2 linked regions of the Amycolatopsis mediterranei genome follow. The protein of the gene in region 2 interacts with the protein of the main gene of each other region in a pairwise test. Links are inferred from orthologs where the notes say so. Each region holds a gene or a part of one and is shown on either strand. Other genes may lie near its edges. The genes, in order: ndk and ISP_RS09385.

What was found.
Region 1: the proteins of ISP_RS09385 (region 2) and ndk interact in binary tests that used the Escherichia coli proteins (3 or more experiments, as listed by UniProt). The link is inferred for Amycolatopsis mediterranei from one-to-one orthologs.

Annotation. Positions count from the first base shown.
Region 1 is NZ_CP100416.1:7,681,543-7,690,324, forward strand. What follows is about bases 3,774-6,753. They hold ndk (nucleoside-diphosphate kinase), read right to left. Parts: upstream 5,479-6,753; coding sequence 5,068-5,478; downstream 3,774-5,067. Other genes in these bases: ISP_RS34425 (phosphodiester glycosidase family protein), read right to left, coding at 3,774-4,172; ISP_RS34430 (maleylpyruvate isomerase family mycothiol-dependent enzyme), read right to left, coding at 4,296-5,009; ISP_RS34440 (alkaline phosphatase D family protein), read right to left, coding at 5,601-6,753. In the rest of the region: ISP_RS34420 (ABC transporter ATP-binding protein), read right to left, coding at 1-860; more of ISP_RS34425, read right to left, coding at 891-3,773; more of ISP_RS34440, read right to left, coding at 6,754-7,157; ISP_RS34445 (penicillin acylase family protein), read left to right, coding at 7,282-8,782. UniProt on the Escherichia coli protein: Major role in the synthesis of nucleoside triphosphates other than ATP. The ATP gamma phosphate is transferred to the NDP beta phosphate via a ping-pong mechanism, using a phosphorylated active-site intermediate.
Region 2 is NZ_CP100416.1:1,969,113-1,977,732, forward strand. The notes cover bases 1,365-4,182. They hold ISP_RS09385 (uracil-DNA glycosylase), read left to right. Parts: upstream 1,365-2,343; coding sequence 2,344-3,021; downstream 3,022-4,182. Other genes in these bases: ISP_RS09375 (glycoside hydrolase family 27 protein), read right to left, coding at 1,365-1,648; ISP_RS09380 (gamma carbonic anhydrase family protein), read left to right, coding at 1,783-2,313; ISP_RS09390 (alpha/beta fold hydrolase), read left to right, coding at 3,083-3,880; rpmB (50S ribosomal protein L28), read right to left, coding at 4,009-4,182. Also shown: ISP_RS09370 (GNAT family N-acetyltransferase), read left to right, coding at 1-438; more of ISP_RS09375, read right to left, coding at 425-1,364; more of rpmB, read right to left, coding at 4,183-4,200; ISP_RS09400 (DAK2 domain-containing protein), read left to right, coding at 4,335-5,909; ATP-dependent DNA helicase RecG, read left to right, coding at 5,913-8,066; ISP_RS09410 (GNAT family N-acetyltransferase), read left to right, coding at 8,063-8,539; ISP_RS09415 (TetR/AcrR family transcriptional regulator), read right to left, coding at 8,499-8,620. UniProt on the Escherichia coli protein: Excises uracil residues from the DNA which can arise as a result of misincorporation of dUMP residues by DNA polymerase or due to deamination of cytosine.

The sequences.
Region 1 (8,782 bases), 5.7 Mb from region 2 along the record:
GCGTGCTCCAGCGCGTCCTCGCCGTCGTCGCTGTAGAGCAGGACCCGGTCCGGCAGGATCTCCACCCGCTCCGCCAGCCCGTCGACCTGCTGGGCCGCCGCGACCTGCTCCCCCGGCGCGAACCGGAGCTCGACGACCTCGCGCGTGGAATACCGCCTGATCAACTCGGCCGGTGAGCCCTCCGCCGCGACGCGGCCGTGGTCCATCACCACCAGCCTGTCGCACAGCTGCTCGGCTTCGTCCATGTAATGCGTCGTGACGATCAGCGTCGTGCCCTGCGCCTTGAGCCGGAACAGCCGGTCCCACAGCAGGTGCCTCGCCTGCGGGTCGAGGCCCGTCGTCGGTTCGTCGAGCAGCAGCAGTTCCGGGTCGTTGACCAGCGAGCGGGCGATCGTCAGCCGCCGCTTCATGCCGCCCGACAGCGGGTCGACCTTGTCCTCGGCCCGGTCACTCAGCTGGGCGAACTCGAGCAGTTCCGAAGCCTTGCTCCGCGCCGCCGCGCGCGACAGACCGAAGTAGCGGCCGTAGATCAGCAGGTTCTCCCGGACCGTCAGCTCGACGTCCAGGTTGTCCTGCTGCGGCACCACGCCGAGCCGCGCGCGGATCCGCGGCCCGGCGACTTCCGGGTCCAGCCCCAGCACGCGGAGATCGCCATCGGTGCGGGGTGACACGCACGCGATCATCCGCATCGTCGACGACTTGCCGGCCCCGTTCGGGCCGAGGAAGCCGAACGCCTCCCCGCGCCGCACCTCGACGTCGATCCCGCGCACGGCCTCGAACTCGCCGAAGCGCTTCACCAGTGCCTTGGCCTGCACCAGTGCCGGTTCCCGGTCCTCCGATTCGTCCACGCTTCGCACCATAGGACCCCCCACCGACAAAAACCGAGCGGATTAGCCGCGGACCGTCACGACCAGCGTGGCCGTCACCCCGTTGACCGTCACCGAGAGCCGCGCGACCCCGGGCCGCAACGCGGTCAGCACGCCCGTCGAAGGATCGAACGCGACGACGCCCCAGCCGACCGTCCAGTCGGCGCTCACCGGGTACGACACCGGCACGTCGCGAGTTCCCTGCCGCAGCGTCGCCCGCACCTCGGCGCGAGCACCCGGCGCCAGCGTCGACGGCCCGGTGAGCGACAGCGAGTCGACGTTCGGCCGCGTCTCGAAGCGCACCGGCTGAGCGCGGTCCGCCGGGTCCACGCGCAGCAGCGTCCAGCCGACGAACCCGCCGTCGCCGGGCGCGGCCGCGGGCGCCTTGCCCGAGTTGCCGTTGACCAGGTAGGGCACCCCGTCGACCCGCGACAGCGAGAACACGCCGGCGTGCGACGCCACCGCGGCGGCCGGCTTGCCGGACGCCTGCTCGAACCCGGTGAGCCACTGGGTCAGCAGGGTTGCCTCCTTGCGGTCGCCGAGCTGGGAATTCCCGGTCGGGCTGGGGTCCTTCACCGGGTGGTGCATCGCGACGACGACGCCGCGGACGGACCGGTCGGCCGCCGCGGAGTCGAGGGCCGAGCGCAGCAGCCGCACCTGGTCGAACCCGCCGGCCCGCAGCGAGCCGCGGGAGGAATCCAGGAGCACCAGCCGGATGCCGTGGACGTCGACGACCCGGTGCGTGACGCCGAACGCGGCCTGGAAGTTCGCCAGGCCGTTGCCGGCCTCCGCCTCGTGGTTGCCCGGGACGTAGTACCAGGGCACCTTGCCGTCGAGCTCGTCGGTGATCACCTGCCGGGCCAGCACGAAGTCGGGCGCCGTGCCGCGGTCGACGAAGTCGCCGTTGATCAGCACCAGGTCCGGTTTCGCCGCGACGGCTTCGCGCAGCGCCCGCCGGGCCTGGACGACCAGCGGCCCCGCCGGGTCGTCGGCGGTGAACTGGGCGTCGCTGACCACCGCAATCCGCAGACCACCGGCCAGGACGCCGTCGGTGACCAGCGCCGGGTCGTGCGGGACCGGGTCGGCGGGCACGGCGGTCGTCGGCGCCACCTCGAAGGTCAGGTCGTCGAACCCGAGCCGGCCCTCGTACTGCTGGTCCGGCACGTTCTCGACGGCGTAGAAGCGCGCCAGGCGCTGTCCCGCGGGCAGCCCGGCCGGGATCGTGGCGGTGACGTACCGCCAGCCCGTCCAGTCCACGCTCAACGAAAGGTCCACAATGGACGCCACGTTCGCGGCGTCGCGCAGTTCCGCCCGCAGCCACGCGCCCTTGCCGTCGCCGTTCACCCACAGGCCGAGCTTCTGCGTGCCGTCCGGGACCGGGAGGGGGCCCGACGGCGTCACGTAGGCCGCGCGCGTCGCGGTCGTGCCGGTCAGCCGGTAGTCCAGCGCGAGCCCGGCGCCGCCGTCGTGGCCGGGTGCCGCGGAGAGCGCCGCGCCGACGACCGCCGGGAACACCGTGGCCGTCCAGCCCGCCGGGCCGTCCAGCGGCGACGCCACCTGCGCCACGGTGCCGACCGACGCGGCCAGGTGCGTGGTCAGGCCGGCTGCCGAAGCGGTGATCGCCGATGCGCCGGAGGAGGTCAGCGCGGTCACCGCGTAGCCGTCACCGGACGGCTCGACCCGCACGACCGCGGGGTCGTAGTCGAGCTTGACGTCGTCGGGCTCGAGCCAGGTGCCGTAGCCGTCGGCGTCGTAGCCGTAGACCTTGAAGGTGCTTCGCGCGCCCGTGGCCGACAGGGCGACCTGCTCGGTGCTCGTGCCGAGCCGGACCGGCTTGCCCAGCACCGAAAGCGCCGACTTGCCGGACGCCCGGCCGGAGCGCGCGACGACCTCGACGGCACCCGCGCTGTGGCCGGTGACGACGCCGCGCGTCACGGTGGCCCGACGGAGGTCCGACGTGCTCCAGCGCGGGTCGGCGGCCACCGCGGCGCCGGTCTCGTCGTGGCCGTCGGCGACCAGGTGCCGGGTGAGGCCGGAGAGCACGCGGTTCGCGTCGGTCGTCGCGACGGCCGGCGCCGGAGCGAAGCCGGCGAGCTTGCCGCTGCCGGGCACGGTCGTGAAGCCGATTCCGTTGGGCACCAGGCGTTCCCCGCCGTCGGACGGCGCGTTCCGGACGCTCGGCACGGCTTCGCCTTCGTTGCGCGCCAGCAGCGTCGACGACCCGCCGCCGTCGAGGTTGATGGCGTCGTCGGCGCCGAGGCTCTTCATGTGCCGCGCCAGTTCGAGCTCGGTCATCCCGCGGCTGTCGGCCTGCCGTCCGTCCACGGTGGCCAGCCACAGCTTCCGGCCGTCGGCGGAGAAGCCGACCGCGGTCCGCGGGTGCATGGCCACGTTGTCGACGGGCTGCACGACGCCGTCGCGGAGCAGGATTTCGTTGCCGCCCACCGCGACCGCGATCTTCCCGGCGTCCGAGCGCGGCGCGTAGGTGACCCCGACCGGGTCGCCCGGCTGCAGCGCGGCGAGCGCGTCCGCGCCGGCTTCGCGGGCCAGCAGCACCGTCGTCCCCGCCGCGATCGGGCCGTCGGCGGCCGCGGTGCGCACCTGCGTGACGACGCCGTCGCGCACCTCGACCTCACGCACCCGGGCCGCGCCGGCGACCGACGTCCGACGGCCTGAAGCGCCCCACAACGGCGTGTAGACGCCGATCGCGTCGGTGCCGAGGACCGGGCTGTTGAAGTTGGTCGCCGGCACCGTGCCGCCGGGCAGCGTCACACTCGCTTCGAGGAAGACCGACGCCAGCGCCGCCTTGCCCGCGTCGGTGATCGACGCGGTGAGGTTGTGCCCGGCGGCGGGGGCGGTCTGCAGCTGCCCGCGGTCGATGCCGACGCCGATCGGCGCGCCGGTGGCGCTGATGTCGAAGAAGTCGCCGTTGACGCCGGCCACCGCGCCCGCCCGCGCGAGCTGCTGCGACAGCGGCGTGCGCGCGGAAACCGTCCCTGGGCTCAGGTACGTCGGCTTGAGCACCTTGCTGCCCAGGTCGACGGCGAGGGTGTCGCCGCGGATCCAGCCGGCCGGGTCGAACCGGTCGAACTGGGTCAGGTTCAGGCCGGGCGCGACTTCGGTGGTCGCGCTGCCGGTGACGAGCCCGTCGTCGGGATCCGCGGCGGCGAAGGCGGCCGGGCCCTCGTGGGCCGACGACGCGGCGGGTGCGGCCTCGACCGGGGGCGTGCCGAGCGGCGCGGCCAGCGGGTCGGCGTGGGCGGGGACGACGAACACCGTCGCGAACAAGGCGACGAACGGCAGCACTGTGCGTGACTTATTCACCGAGTACCCCAGTATCGAGTGAGAGTGACCCGGATCAGCACAGCGCAGCGGCACGTCCGGGGGAAGACTTCCCGGTGAACGCCGCCTGAATGGTCTAGAACACCCTCACGGGGTCAGCGGTGCGGCGAGGAGGGCTTCCGCGGCCTCGCCGGTGGCACGCGGGTCCGGCCCGGTGCGCTTCCACAGCCGCAGCAGGAGATCGCGTGCGGGGGCTTCGACGGTCGCGGCGTCGCCGTCGACCGGGCCCAGCGCGGGCGGCTCGCCGGGGTGGACGGTCCAGACGTCGCCGGTGTCGGTGGCGCGCAGGGTGACCGGCCCGGGCAGCTGCGGCACGGCGTGCCACCGCGTCACGCGCGGGAGCATCACGCCGAGCACCTCGTCGACCCCGTCCGCGGCGACGGCCGGGTCGAGCGCGTGCCCGCTTCCCGCGTCGGCCAGGTGGACGGCGGTTTCGTGCACCTGACGGCGGTACCAGAACGCCTTGGTCTTTTCGGCGCCGCCGAAGTGCCAGCACGGGGCTTCGGGATCGGCGGCCTCGAGCTCGCCGATCAGGAGCCGCGCGCTTTCGGCGTACCACGCCACGAGGTCGCCGCCCGCTTCGGCGGTGTGGTTCTGCGGCTGCACCGCGCCGGTGCGGGCGATCGTGGCGGCCCAGCGGTGCACGTTGCCCAGGTGCGTCGCGAGGTCGGCGACGGTCCAGCCGGCGCAGTCGGACACCGCCGCGGCCGGGTCGGCCGTGCGCAGGGCTTCGGCGAACGCGCCGGTCAGCTCCTGCAGCACCGGGAGGTAGCCACGCGGCGCGAACGGCATCGTCGTCATGAAGGCCTCCGGAAAAAGGGAACCGGGGCCACGCGGACGTGGCCCCGGTTCCGGAGCATCACAGGTCGGGGAACCAGAGCTTCAGCTCGCGCTCGGCCGACTCCGGCGAGTCCGAGCCGTGGACCAGGTTGTACTGGGTCTCCAGCGCGAAGTCGCCGCGGATGGTGCCCGGGGTGGCCTTCTCGACCGGGTCGGTGCCACCGGCCAGCTGGCGGAACGCGGCGATGGCGCGCGGGCCCTCGACGGCGAGCGCGACCAGCGGGCCCGACGTGATGAACTCGAGCAGGTCGCCGAAGAACGAACGCTCCTTGTGCTCGGCGTAGTGCTCCTCGGCCAGCGCCTGCGGGACGGTCCGCAGTTCGACCGCGGCGAGCTTGAGGCCCTTGCGCTCGATCCGCGAGATCACTTCGCCGACGAGGCCGCGCGCGACGCCATCGGGTTTGACCAGGACCAGCGTGCGTTCAGTCACGACGGTATTTCTCCTTAATGCTTTTTCGGGGGTCCGGGTGGCGGAGCCCCCGGCTCGGGGCGAAGCCCCGGATGTCATTGGTACGGGTGCGTATCGGTGCGCGCGAGCCTAGCCGACCCTGCTCAGCGGCCCGCCGGGTGCAGTGTCTTCGACCACAGCGACGCCCCGGCGGCGTCGCGGAGATCGACCGTGAGGTCACCGCTCGCGCCGTCGACGTTCAGCTCGCCGAAGTGCTGGAAGCCGTCGATCGGGGCCGTGTTCGCCGTCGGCGGGGCGTGCACGAACACCGCCTCCGGGCCGAACGTCGGGTCGAGCGTGTTCGGCCCGAACGCCCCCGCGTTCAGCGGCCCGGACACGAACTCCCAGAAGGGGTCGAAGTCCTGGAAGCCCGCCCGGTCGGGCGAGTAGTGGTGCGCCGCGGTGTAGTGGACGTCGGCGGTCAGCCAGACGACGTTGCGGACGCGGCGGCGCTGGATCTCCCGCAGCACCCACGCCAGTTCCGTCTCGCGGCCGCCGGGCGCGCCCGGCAGGTTGTTCGCGACGGCTTCGATGTTGGCGCCGTCCGGGACGACCAGGCCCAGCGGCATGTCGGCCTGGACGATCTTCCAGGTGGCCGTGCTGCGGCCGAGCGCGTCGGCCAGCCAGCGGGCCTGCGCGTCACCGAGGATGTAGCCCGGCTTGGTTCGGTCGGCGGTGTTGGCGTTGCGGTAGGTCCGCATGTCGAGGACGAAGATCTCGACGCGCGAGCCGTAGGTGAAGCTGCGGTAGACGCGGCCGTCGACAGCCCGGCGCGAGTCGATCGGGTGCCACTCGTGGAACGCCTGGTACGCCCGCGGCGCGAGGACGTCGACGCGCTTCTCGGTGTAGGCCGGGTTGTCGAGGATCTTGCCCGGGTACCAGTTGTTCAGGACTTCGTGGTCGTCCCACTGCACGTAGGCGGGCACCTGCGCGGCGAAGCGCTTGAAGTTGTCGTCGAGCCGGTTGTAGGCGTGCTGGCCGCGGAACTCGTCCAGCGTCTCGGCGACCTTCGACTTCTCGGGCGTCACGATGTTGCGCCAGGTCCGGCCGCCGGGGAGGGTGACGGTCTCGGTGAGCGGGCCGTCGGAATACACCGTGTCGCCGCTGTGCAGGAACAGGTCCGGGCAGCGGGCGGCCATCGCGGAGAAGATCGTCATCCCGCCCAGGCCCGGGTTGATCCCCCAGTTCTGGCCGACGACGTCGCCCGACCACAGGATCCGGGCGTCGCGGCGGCCCACCGGTGCGGTGGCGAACCGGCCGGTCAGCGGCTCGCTCGTGGCGCGCCCGTCCAGGGCTTCGGCGGTGACGCGGTAGTGGTACTCGGTGCCGGGCTGCAGCGCCGCGACGCGCACGCGGCCGGTGCCGCCGGAGTCGGGACCCACCTGCGGGCCGGGCACGCGCCGGGCGTGCCGGAACGACGGGTCCCGCGCGATCTCGACGACCAGCCGCGAGGGGCGGTCCGCGCGCGACCAGACGATCGCCGAACCTGGCGTGACGTCGCCGGACTGGACGCCGTGGGTGAGCACCGGGCGGTCGCGGCGGACGAGCGGGACCGCGGCGAAGGCCGTGGACGGCACGACGAGGCCGGCGGCGACCGCGGAGGCGCCGGTCAGCCCGGCCTTGAGGAGCGTGCGGCGGGAGTGGTGGGTCGGTTCGGTCATGCGCGGTTTCTATCCCGCCGCGGCCAACACCGGCTTGCGTGCGGGTAAACGGATATCGGGGGTTTTCCCCCATCCCCGCGGTCATCGCCGTCGGTAGCGTGGTGATCACCACAAGGGGGTACGAATGACGCACATCCGGAAAGCGCTGGCCGTTGTGGCTGCGGCGCTCTCGATTACGACACTCGGCACCGGCGTCGCGACGGCCGGGGAGGACAGCGCGAAAGCCGTCCTGCGCTACACCGAACACGGCATCCCGCACATCGTCGCCAAGGACTTCGCCGGGCTCGGCTACGGGTACGGCTACGCCGCGGCGACCGACAACATCTGCGAGCTCGCGAAGATCTACGTCACGGTGAGCGCGCAGCGGTCGCGGTACTTCGGCCCGGACGGCGAGGGCTACCCGTCGCTGTCGGAGGCGAAGAACAACCTGCACAGCGACCTGTTCTTCCAGCAGCTCAACGACTCCGGCGTGGTCGACCGGCTGGTCGCGCAACCCGCGCCGCAGGGGCCGCGGCCCGAGGTCCGGCAGATCGTTTCGGGCTACGTCAAGGGGTTCAACACCTTCCTGGCCCGCACCGGCCGGTCCGGGATCACCGATCCGGCCTGCCGCGGCGCGGACTGGGTCCGGCCGATCAGCGAGCAGGACTTCTACCGGCACTTCTACTCGATCGCCGTCACCGGCGGCCTGGGTTTCGTCACCGAAGGGCTGTTCGCGGCGCCGCCGTCCGGTGCGGCGTCCGCGAGTCCGGGCACGCCCGCCCAACTGTCCGCGAGCCTGCGTGACGGGCTCGGCAAGGGCGGCCTCGGCAGCAACGGCATCGCCATCGGCAGCGACGGGACCGCGGCAGGCCAGGGCAGCGTGCTGCTCGGCAACCCGCACTACCCGTGGCACGACGGCCGGCGGTTCTGGCAGAGCCAGCTGACCATTCCCGGCCGGGTCGACGTGGCCGGGGCGAGCCTGCTCGGCATGCCGTTCGTGATGATCGGGCACACCGCGGACGCGGCCTGGACGCACACGGTGTCCACCCCGGTCACGTTCGGGCTGTTCGAAGTGCCGCTGGCGGCCGGTGACCCGACGACGTACACGGTCGACGGGAAGCCCGAGAAGATGACCTCCCGCGAGGTCACGGTCCAGGTGCGCCAGGCGGACGGTTCGCTCGAGCCGGTCCGCCAGACCTTCTGGTCGACCCGGTACGGCCCGGTGCTGAACGACGTCGGCGGCTTTCCGGTGCCGTGGACGGCGAAGTCGGCGTACGCGCTGCGCGACGCCAACGCGACCAACATGCGCGGGCTGAACACGTGGTTCGAACTCGACCAGGCGCGCAGCACGGCCGACGTCGTCCACGCGCTCAGCAGCACGCAGGGCGTGCCGTGGGTGAACACGATCGCCACCGACCGGGCGGGCAACGCGCTCTACGCCGACATCCAGGTCGTCCCGCACGTCACCGACGAACTGGCCGAGGCGTGCAGCACTCCCCTGGGGCGCCAGACGTTCCCCGGCGACCAACTGGCCATTTTGGACGGTGGGAAGTCGTCCTGCCAGTGGGGTTCCGACCCCGGAGCGCTGGAACCGGGCATCTTCGCGCCGGCCCGGCTACCGCAGCAGCAGCGCCGTGACTACGAAC
Region 2 (8,620 bases):
AAGCTCATGACCGCGGTGCAGCAGGTGTACATCGAGCGCTACGGCAGCGAGGACGCCACCCCGATGAGCCCGGCGGACTTCGATCCGCCGCAGGGCCTGTTCCTCGTCGGCTACCAGGGCGAGGAAGCGGTCGCCTGCGGGGCGTGGCGCGCCCACGACGGCCCCGAGCCCGACTTCCGGGACGGCGACGCCGAGTTCAAGCGGATGTACGTCGCCGATTCCGCCCGCGGCCGCGGGTTCGCGCGGATGATCCTGTCCGAGCTGGAGCGCACGGCGGCGCTGTGCGGCCGCAAGCGCGCGATCCTGGAAACCGGGACCAAGCAGCCCGAGGCCATCGCGCTCTACACCTCGTCCGGCTACGTCGAGATCCCGAAGTTCGGCGTCTACAAGAACGAGCCGGAAAGCCGCTGCTTCGGCAAGGACCTCACCTCGGTGTGAGCTTCAGCAAGGCCGCCGCGTGCGGCCGCAGGGTCGAGGAAACGGTGCCGACGACAGTGCCCGTTTCCCGGTGCGCCCACAGATCCCGGACGTTCCACGCGCCCGGGATCGCCGCGGAGACGGTCGCGGTGGTGCTGCCGGTGTTGAGCAGTACCACCGCGAAACCGCCGCCGCTCAGCGGTTTTCCCCACACCTGGTAGCCGGGACCGGCGTCGAGCTGCCGCCCCTGGCTGCCCGCGAAGTCCTGGTCGACGGCGATGGCCTCGGCGTTGCCCAGCGTCGCGAGGTCGGTGTCGCTCAGCTTCGCCGGGTCGGTGCCGGCGAACAGCGGCGCGTTCAGCACGGCCCAGACGCTGAAGTGCGCGCGGGCCTCGTCGGCGGTCAGCGTGCCGTTGCCGACCTGGAGCATGTCCGGGTCGTTCCAGCCGCCGGGCGAGCCGCTGTGGGCGGCGACGCCGGCCTGCTGGTCGATCGTCGCGAGCACCGAGTCCCAGGTCGGGACCAGGTCGTAAGTGGTGCGCCAGAGGTTCGCCACCGGCCGCGCCCAGGTCCACGGGCTGGAGACGCCGTACTCGGAGATCGCGTAGACGATCGGGCGGGGCAGCGCGGCCAGTTCGTCGCGCATCTTCTCGAACGCGGCCTTCCGGTCGAGGCCGTCGACGGTGTCGGCGTTGCACCAGTCGTACTTGAGGTAGTCGACACCCCAGCGGTCGAACGTCTCGGCGTCCTGGCGCTCGTGGCCGAGCGAGCCGATGCCGGCCGCCGGGTAGGCGTCGTTCGCCATCGCGCAGGTCCGGCTGCCGGGCACGGCGTAGATGCCGAACAGCAGGCCGCGGGAGTGCACGTAGTCGGCGAGGTCGGCGATGCCGTGCGGGAAGCGCTTCGGGTCCGGCTGCAGCGAGCCGTCCGCCGCCCGGGTGGGGGCCTGCCAGCAGTCGTCGACGACGACGTAGTGGTAACCCGCGTCACGCAAGCCCGTGTCGGCGAGCGCGTCGGCCGCCTGCTTGACGACGTCCTCGGTGAGGTCGTAGCAGCGGACCTGGTTCCAGCTGTTCCAGCCCATCGGCGGGGTGCCGGCGAGGCCGTTCGCGAGCGCGTGCGTGGCCGCGGGCAGGCTCAGCAGCCAGGTCAGCACGACGAGCAGGAGCACGAGCCCGGTGCTCCCGGTACTGGCGTTCCGGTTCGCGGCGATGCCGTGATCCAATCGCACGGGAAGTGAAACCGCTGTCACCGATTCGACCGGAAGCAGGCCGCCCCCGAGCGGCGCGTTACGGTTGCTACGAAAGCCATCGGCCGTGGCTGTAGTCGAATCGGTGACGAACAGCACAGCACCCCGGAGGCGGCATGCCGATCTACGCACTCGGTTCGCTCGAGCCGACGATCCACCCCGACGCCTACGTCCACCCCGACGCGACGGTGATCGGCGACGTCCGGATCGGCGCGCACGCGTCGGTGTGGCCGCAGACGGTGCTGCGCGGCGACCACGGGTACATCGAGATCGGCGAGCGGTCGAACGTCCAGGACGGCTGCGTCCTGCACTGCACCGAGCGGCACCCGACGATCCTCGGGCCGTCGTCGGCGATCGGGCACGCGGTGCACGTCGAGGGCGCGACGATCGGCACCGGCTGCCTGATCGCCTCCGGGGCGGTGGTGCTCAACGGCTCGGTGATCGAGGACGGCGGCATGGTCGGCGCGGGCGCGGTGCTGTCGTACGGCTCCCACGTCAAGACCGGCGAGATCGCGCTCGGCGTGCCGGGCAAGACGCGGGAGAACAAGTCCTTCAGCGCGGAGAACATCGCGCTCGTGGTCGATTCCTACGTCCGGCGGGCGCAGCGGTTCCGGACCGAGCTGCGGCGGCTCGACCCGCTCGGGTGACGTCGGCCACGCCCGGTAGGCTTTCGCGCCGTGACCGCACGACCGCTGCAGGACATCGTCGAGGCAGGCTGGGCGAAAGCCCTCGAACCGGTGGCGCCGCAGGTCGCCGCGATGGGGGAGTTCCTCCGCGCGGAGATCTCCGCGGGCCGCACGTACCTACCGGCGGGTGAACACGTGCTGCGGGCGTTCCAGCAGCCGTTCCACGACGTCCGCGTGCTGATCGTCGGGCAGGACCCGTACCCGACGCCGGGGCACGCGGTGGGCCTGAGCTTCTCGGTGGCGCCGGACGTCCGGCCGATCCCGAAGAGCCTGGTCAACATCTACAAGGAGTACACCGAGGACCTCGGCCACCCGCTGCCGTCCAACGGTGACTTGACGCCGTGGGCCGAGCAGGGCGTGCTGCTGCTCAACAGGGCGCTGACCGTGCAGCCCGGGAAGTCCAATTCGCACCAGGGCAAGGGCTGGGAAGAGGTCACCGAGCAGGCGATCAAGGCCCTCGCGGCCCGCTCGGAGCCGATGGTGGCGATCCTGTGGGGCCGCAACGCCCGCAACCTGCGCCCGATGCTCGGCGAGGTGCCGTGCATCGAGTCGGCGCACCCGAGCCCGCTCTCGGCGCACAACGGCTTCTTCGGGTCGCGCCCGTTCAGCCGGGCCAACCAGCTCCTGGAGCAGCAGGGCGCGGCGCCGGTGGACTGGAAACTGCCGTAGGTTCGGTGTCCGGATCCGCGGGCCGGCTCCGACCAGGGGGAAACGGATCCTTGGAGGACACATGAACGTCACATCGGCCGACGGCACGTCGATCTTCTTCGAGCAGCGCGGCGACGGCCCGCCGGTGATCCTGGTCGGCGGCGCGTTCAACGACCGGACGACCACGGTGGGCCTGGCCGAGGTCCTGGCCGGCGATTTCACGACGATCGTCTACGACCGCCGGGGCCGCGGTGACTCCGGCGACTCGGCCGAGTACGCGGTGGAGCGGGAGATCGAGGACATCGCGGCGCTGATCGCGCAGGCGGGCGGAACGGCGTCGGTGTTCGGCCACTCGTCGGGCGCGATCCTGGCCCTGGAGGCGGCCGCGGCCGGTCTCCCGATCGAGCGCGTGGTGGCGTACGAGCCGCCGTACTCGACGGACGAGCACCAGCGGGCGGACGTCGTGGCCGACGTTCGCGCCCGGCTGGCGGCGGGGGATCGCGACGGCGCGGTGGCGACGTTCCTGAAGGTCGCGGGCACGCCGGAAGAGATGATCGAGGGGATGAAGCAAGCGCCGGTCTGGGGCTGGTTCACGGCGCTGGCGCACACGCTCCCGTACGACCTGACGATCTGCGGCCCGGAGGCTCGCCCGCGCACGGAGAACCTGGCTCGCATCAAGGTGCCGACGCTGGTGATCGGCGGCGGCGCGAGCGACGAGGCACTCCAGTCAGGCGCCCGGGCGGCGGCCGCGGCGGTGCCGGGCGCTCGTCACGAGACGTTGGACGGGCAGGACCACGGGGTGCTGCAGTTCCCGGAGACGCTCAAGCCCTTGCTGACGGACTTCCTGAAGGAGGCGTCAGCCCGGCCCCGCATGCAGTGAATGACTCATTCCTGGCGTCAGACGCCAGGAATGAGTCATTCACCGCGTCTGTGGCCTGGGACGTCTGTGGCCTGGGCATGAAAATGGCGGGTGCTCCGAGGAGCACCCGCCATCCGAAACTTCTCGCCTCAGCCGCGAACGACCTTGCCCGCCTTGATGCACGAGGTGCACACGTTCAGGCGCTTGCGCTGGGACACACCCACCTTGGCGTGCACGGTCTGGATGTTCGGGTTCCACCGGCGGTTGGTACGGCGGTGGGAGTGCGAGACCGACTTGCCGAAGCCGGGTCCCTTGCCACAGACGTCGCACACGGCAGCCACGTCGAACTCCTTTGGATCTGGGTCATAGAAATGAGCCCAGACGGACTGGGCAACTCGACCATAGTAACTACTGCGTTCCGGCCCCCCGGCACCGGGTCGATACGCTGCCCGGGAACCGGTCAGGAGGTCACGGGGTGCGGGTGCTGGACGCGGCGGCGGTGTCGGCCTGGGCGGCGGGCTGTGTGCACAGTCTCGCGAGCCTGCGCCCGGCCATCGACGAGATCAACGTCTACCCCGTCGCCGACTCCGACACCGGCTCCAACATGCTCTTCACGATGACCGGCGCGGCCCGGGAACTCTCCGAAGCCACTCCGGGTGACGCCGCCGAAGCGCTGAAGGTCCTCGCGCGGGGCGCGGTCGCCTCCGCGAAGGGCAACTCCGGCGTGATCCTTTCCCAGGTCGTGCGCGGGCTCGCCGATCGCGCCGAAGGCGACCTGGACGGCCCGTGGCTGGCCCGGGCGCTGGGCCACGCCGACGAGGTCGCCACCGGCGCCGTCAGCCGCCCGGTCGCCGGGACCATCCTGACCGTCCTGCACGCCGTCGCCCTCGCCGTCCGCGGCGACACGAGTTCCTTGGGCGACATCGCGGCGAAGGCCGCGAAAGAGGCCGCGCACGCCCTCGAAAAGACGCCCGAGCAGCTGCCCGCGCTGGCCAGGGCCGGGGTCGTCGACGCCGGGGCGCGCGGTCTCGTCGCCGTGCTCGACGCGCTGGTCGGCGTGCTCACCGGCACGCCGCTCGAGCAGGAGCACGCGCTCGAAGTCCGCACCGAACTCCCCGACGCCTACGCCTGGGAGGTCATGTACCTCCTGGACGGCGTCGACGAGGCGAGCCTGCCGACCCTGCGCAAGGAGCTGAGCGGCCTCGGCGACAGCGTCACGGTGGCCGGCGACGGCTCGGGCAGCCACGCCGTGCACGTCCACTGCGCCGACATCGGCGCCGCCATCGAGGCCGGGCTCGCGCTCGGCCGCCCGCGCCGGATCCGGGTCGAACCGCTGCTCACGCCGACGCCGATCGAGCCGGGCGGCGGGATCGACCGGACGGTCGTCGCCGTCGTCCACGGCGGGGCGCTGGCCGAGCTGCTGCGCGCCGAGAGCATCCCGGTGCTGGCCGTGCCCGAGGGCGGCACGCCGAGCGTCGAGGACATGATCGGCCTGTTCAACGAGGCCGCCGGGCGCCAGGTGACCGTGCTGCCGGGCAGCGTCGCCCTCACCGCCGCGGCGGACACCGCGGCCGGGCACGCGATGGCCGCCGACCGGGACGTCGTGGTCATCCCGTGCGCCTCGCCGGTGCAGGTGCTGGCCGCCCTCGCCGTGCACGACGCCGGGCGCCGCACCAACGACGACGTCGTCGCGATGGCCGAAGCGGCCGCCGCGACCAGGCGTGGCGAACTGCGGATCGCGCAGGAGGAGTCGCTAACCTGGGTGGGCCGGGCCCAGTCCGGCGACGTGGTCGGCCTGGTCGACGACGAGGTGGTGCTGATCGAACCCGCGCCCGCGTCCGAGACGAACCTGGTCGCGGCCGCGATGAAGGTGCTCAACCGGATGCTCGCGCTCGGCGGCGAGCTGGTGACGGTGCTGAGCGGGGCGGCGGCCCCGCCGGGGGTCGCCGAGGAGCTCGCGGAGCAGCTGCGGGTGGAGCACCCGGAGGTGGAGATGGCCGGCTACGCCAGCGGCCAGGCGGACGCCGTGCTGCTGATGGGAGTCGAATAGCGGATGGCCGGACTGCGCGACAAGCTGCCGTTGCTGCTGGGAGCCAAGACGGCGAAGGCGCTCGCCACGTCGTTGGACATCGAGACGGTCAGCGACCTGCTGCGCCACTACCCGCGCCGCTACGCCGAGCGCGGCGAGCTCACCGACATCGCCGGCCTCGAGCTCGGCGAGCACGCCACCGTGCTGGCGCGCATCGAAAAGGTGAGCAAGCGGCGGATGAAGGCACGCAACGGGACCATCATCGACATGGTCATCACCGACGGGAAACGCCGGCTGACCTGCGCGTTCTTCAACCAGGCCTGGCGCGAGAAGGACCTGGTCCCCGGCAAGACCGGCCTGTTCGCCGGCAAGGTGTCCGCCTTCCGCGACACCCTGCAGCTGACCAACCCCGAGTACGAGCTGTTCGACGCCGAGAACGAAGCCGAGGCGATGGACAACTTCCTCGCCGCGATCATCCCGGTGTACCCGGCGGCCCAAGGCATGCCGACCTGGTCGATCGCCAAGTGCGTGCGCCAGGTCCTCGACGTCCTCGAGGTCGACGACGACCCGATGCCCGCCGAGCTGCGGCGCCTGCACAAGCTGTCCGACCTCGACAACGCGCTGCGCGGCATCCACCGCCCGGAGAACTGGGCGCACCTGGAGGCGTCGAAGAAGCGGCTCAAGTGGGACGAAGCCATGGCCGTCCAGCTGATCTTCGCGCAGCGGCGCCACTCGGCCATCTCGCGGCCGGCGAAGGCCAACCCGCACGTCAGCGGCGGGCTCATGGAGGCCTTCGACAAGCGGCTGCCCTTCGACCTCACCGCGGGCCAGCGGGGGATCGGCGACGAGATCGCCGCGGACCTGGCCTCCGAGCACCCGATGAACCGGCTGCTGCAGGGCGAGGTCGGCTCGGGCAAGACGGTCGTCGCGCTGCGGGCGATGCTGCAGGTCGTCGACAACGGGCGGCAGGCGGCGATGCTGGCGCCGACCGAAGTCCTCGCCGCGCAGCACGCGCGCTCGCTGCGGGAGATGCTCGGCGACCTGGGCCAGGCGGGCGAGCTGGGCGCGGCGGAGAACGCCACCCGCGTCACGCTGCTCACCGGGTCGATGGGCGCGAAGGAGCGCAAGAAGGCGCTCCTGGAGATCGTCAGCGGCGAGGCGGGCATCGTCGTCGGCACGCACGCGCTGATCCAGGATCATGTCGAGTTCGCCGACCTCGGCCTCGCCGTCGTCGACGAGCAGCACCGCTTCGGCGTCGAGCAGCGGGACGCGCTGCGCACCCGCGGCGCCGGCGACACCAGCCCGCACGTGCTCGTCATGACCGCGACGCCGATCCCGCGCACGGTCGCGATGACCGTCTACGGCGACCTGGAAGTGTCGGCGTTGCGCGAGATGCCGGTCGGGCGGTCGCCGATCGCCACCACGGTCGTGCCGGTCGCCGAGAAACCCGCGTGGTTCGAGCGGATCTGGCAGCGCGTGCGCGAAGAGGTCGGCAAGGGGCACCAGGCCTACGTCGTGTGCCCGCGGATCGGCGACGAGCCGCCGTCGGACAAGAGCGACAAGCGGCCGCCGCTGGCGGTCCTGGAGGTCGCGCCCGAGCTGGCGCACGGCCCGCTGCAGGGCCTGAAGATCGACGTGCTGCACGGCCGGATGCCGCCCGACGGCAAGGACGCGGTGATGCGGGCGTTCTCGGCGGGCGAGCTCGACGTCCTCGTCGCGACCACGGTGATCGAGGTCGGCGTGAACGTCCCCAACGCGACCGCGATGGTGATCATGGACGCCGACCGGTTCGGCGTCAGCCAGCTGCACCAGCTGCGCGGCCGCGTCGGCCGGGGCAGCGTGCCGGGGCTGTGCCTGCTGGTCACCGAGACCCTCGACGGCACGGCGACCCGCGAGCGGCTGGCGGCGGTCGAGTCCACGACGGACGGCTTCGAGCTCTCGCGCCTCGACCTCGAACTGCGCCGCGAAGGCGACATCCTCGGCGCCGCGCAGTCCGGGAAGCGGTCCACGCTCAAGCTGCTCTCGCTGCTGCGGGACGAGGACGTGATCGCCGCGTCCCGGGCCCTGGCGCAGGAGCTCGTCACGCAGGACCCGGAGCTGACGAAGTACCGCGGCCTGGCGCAGATGGTCGCCGACGTCGTCGACGTCGAGCGCGCGGAGTACCTGGAGAAGAGTTGAGCACCGTCCGTGCCGCCACGGTGGCCGACGCCCCGGCGATCGGCGAGGTCCACGTGCGGTCCTGGCAGGCCGCGTACGCGGGCCTGATCCCGGCGGACTTCCTCGCGCGCCTCTCGGCCGAGACGCGGGCGGCCTCCTGGGCCCGGCGCATCGGCGACGGCTCCGGGCAGGTGCTGGTCCTCGAGGAGGACGGCGTCATCGCGGGCTTCGCCGCCTTCGGGCCTTCGCAGCTGTACGCGCTGTACTTGCTGCCGCGCTTCTGGGGTCGCGGCCTCGGCCGGGCCCTGCACGACCGCGTCGTCGAAGGGATGTCCGGCGACAGCGCCGTCCTGTGGGTGCTCGCGACGAACGAGCGGGCGAAGGCCTTCTACGTCCGGCAGGGCTGGGTGGACGACGATGGCCGCCAGACCGAGACGGTCGATGACGGGCGCGTCACGCTGGAGGAAATGCGGTACCGCCGCCGGTTGCCGTGAACACACCGGCTTTCGCGGCGGCCGCGGCTGCTGCCGCGGCGACTCCGGCATCCCTCGGCGTCACGCCTTCCCGGGACACGA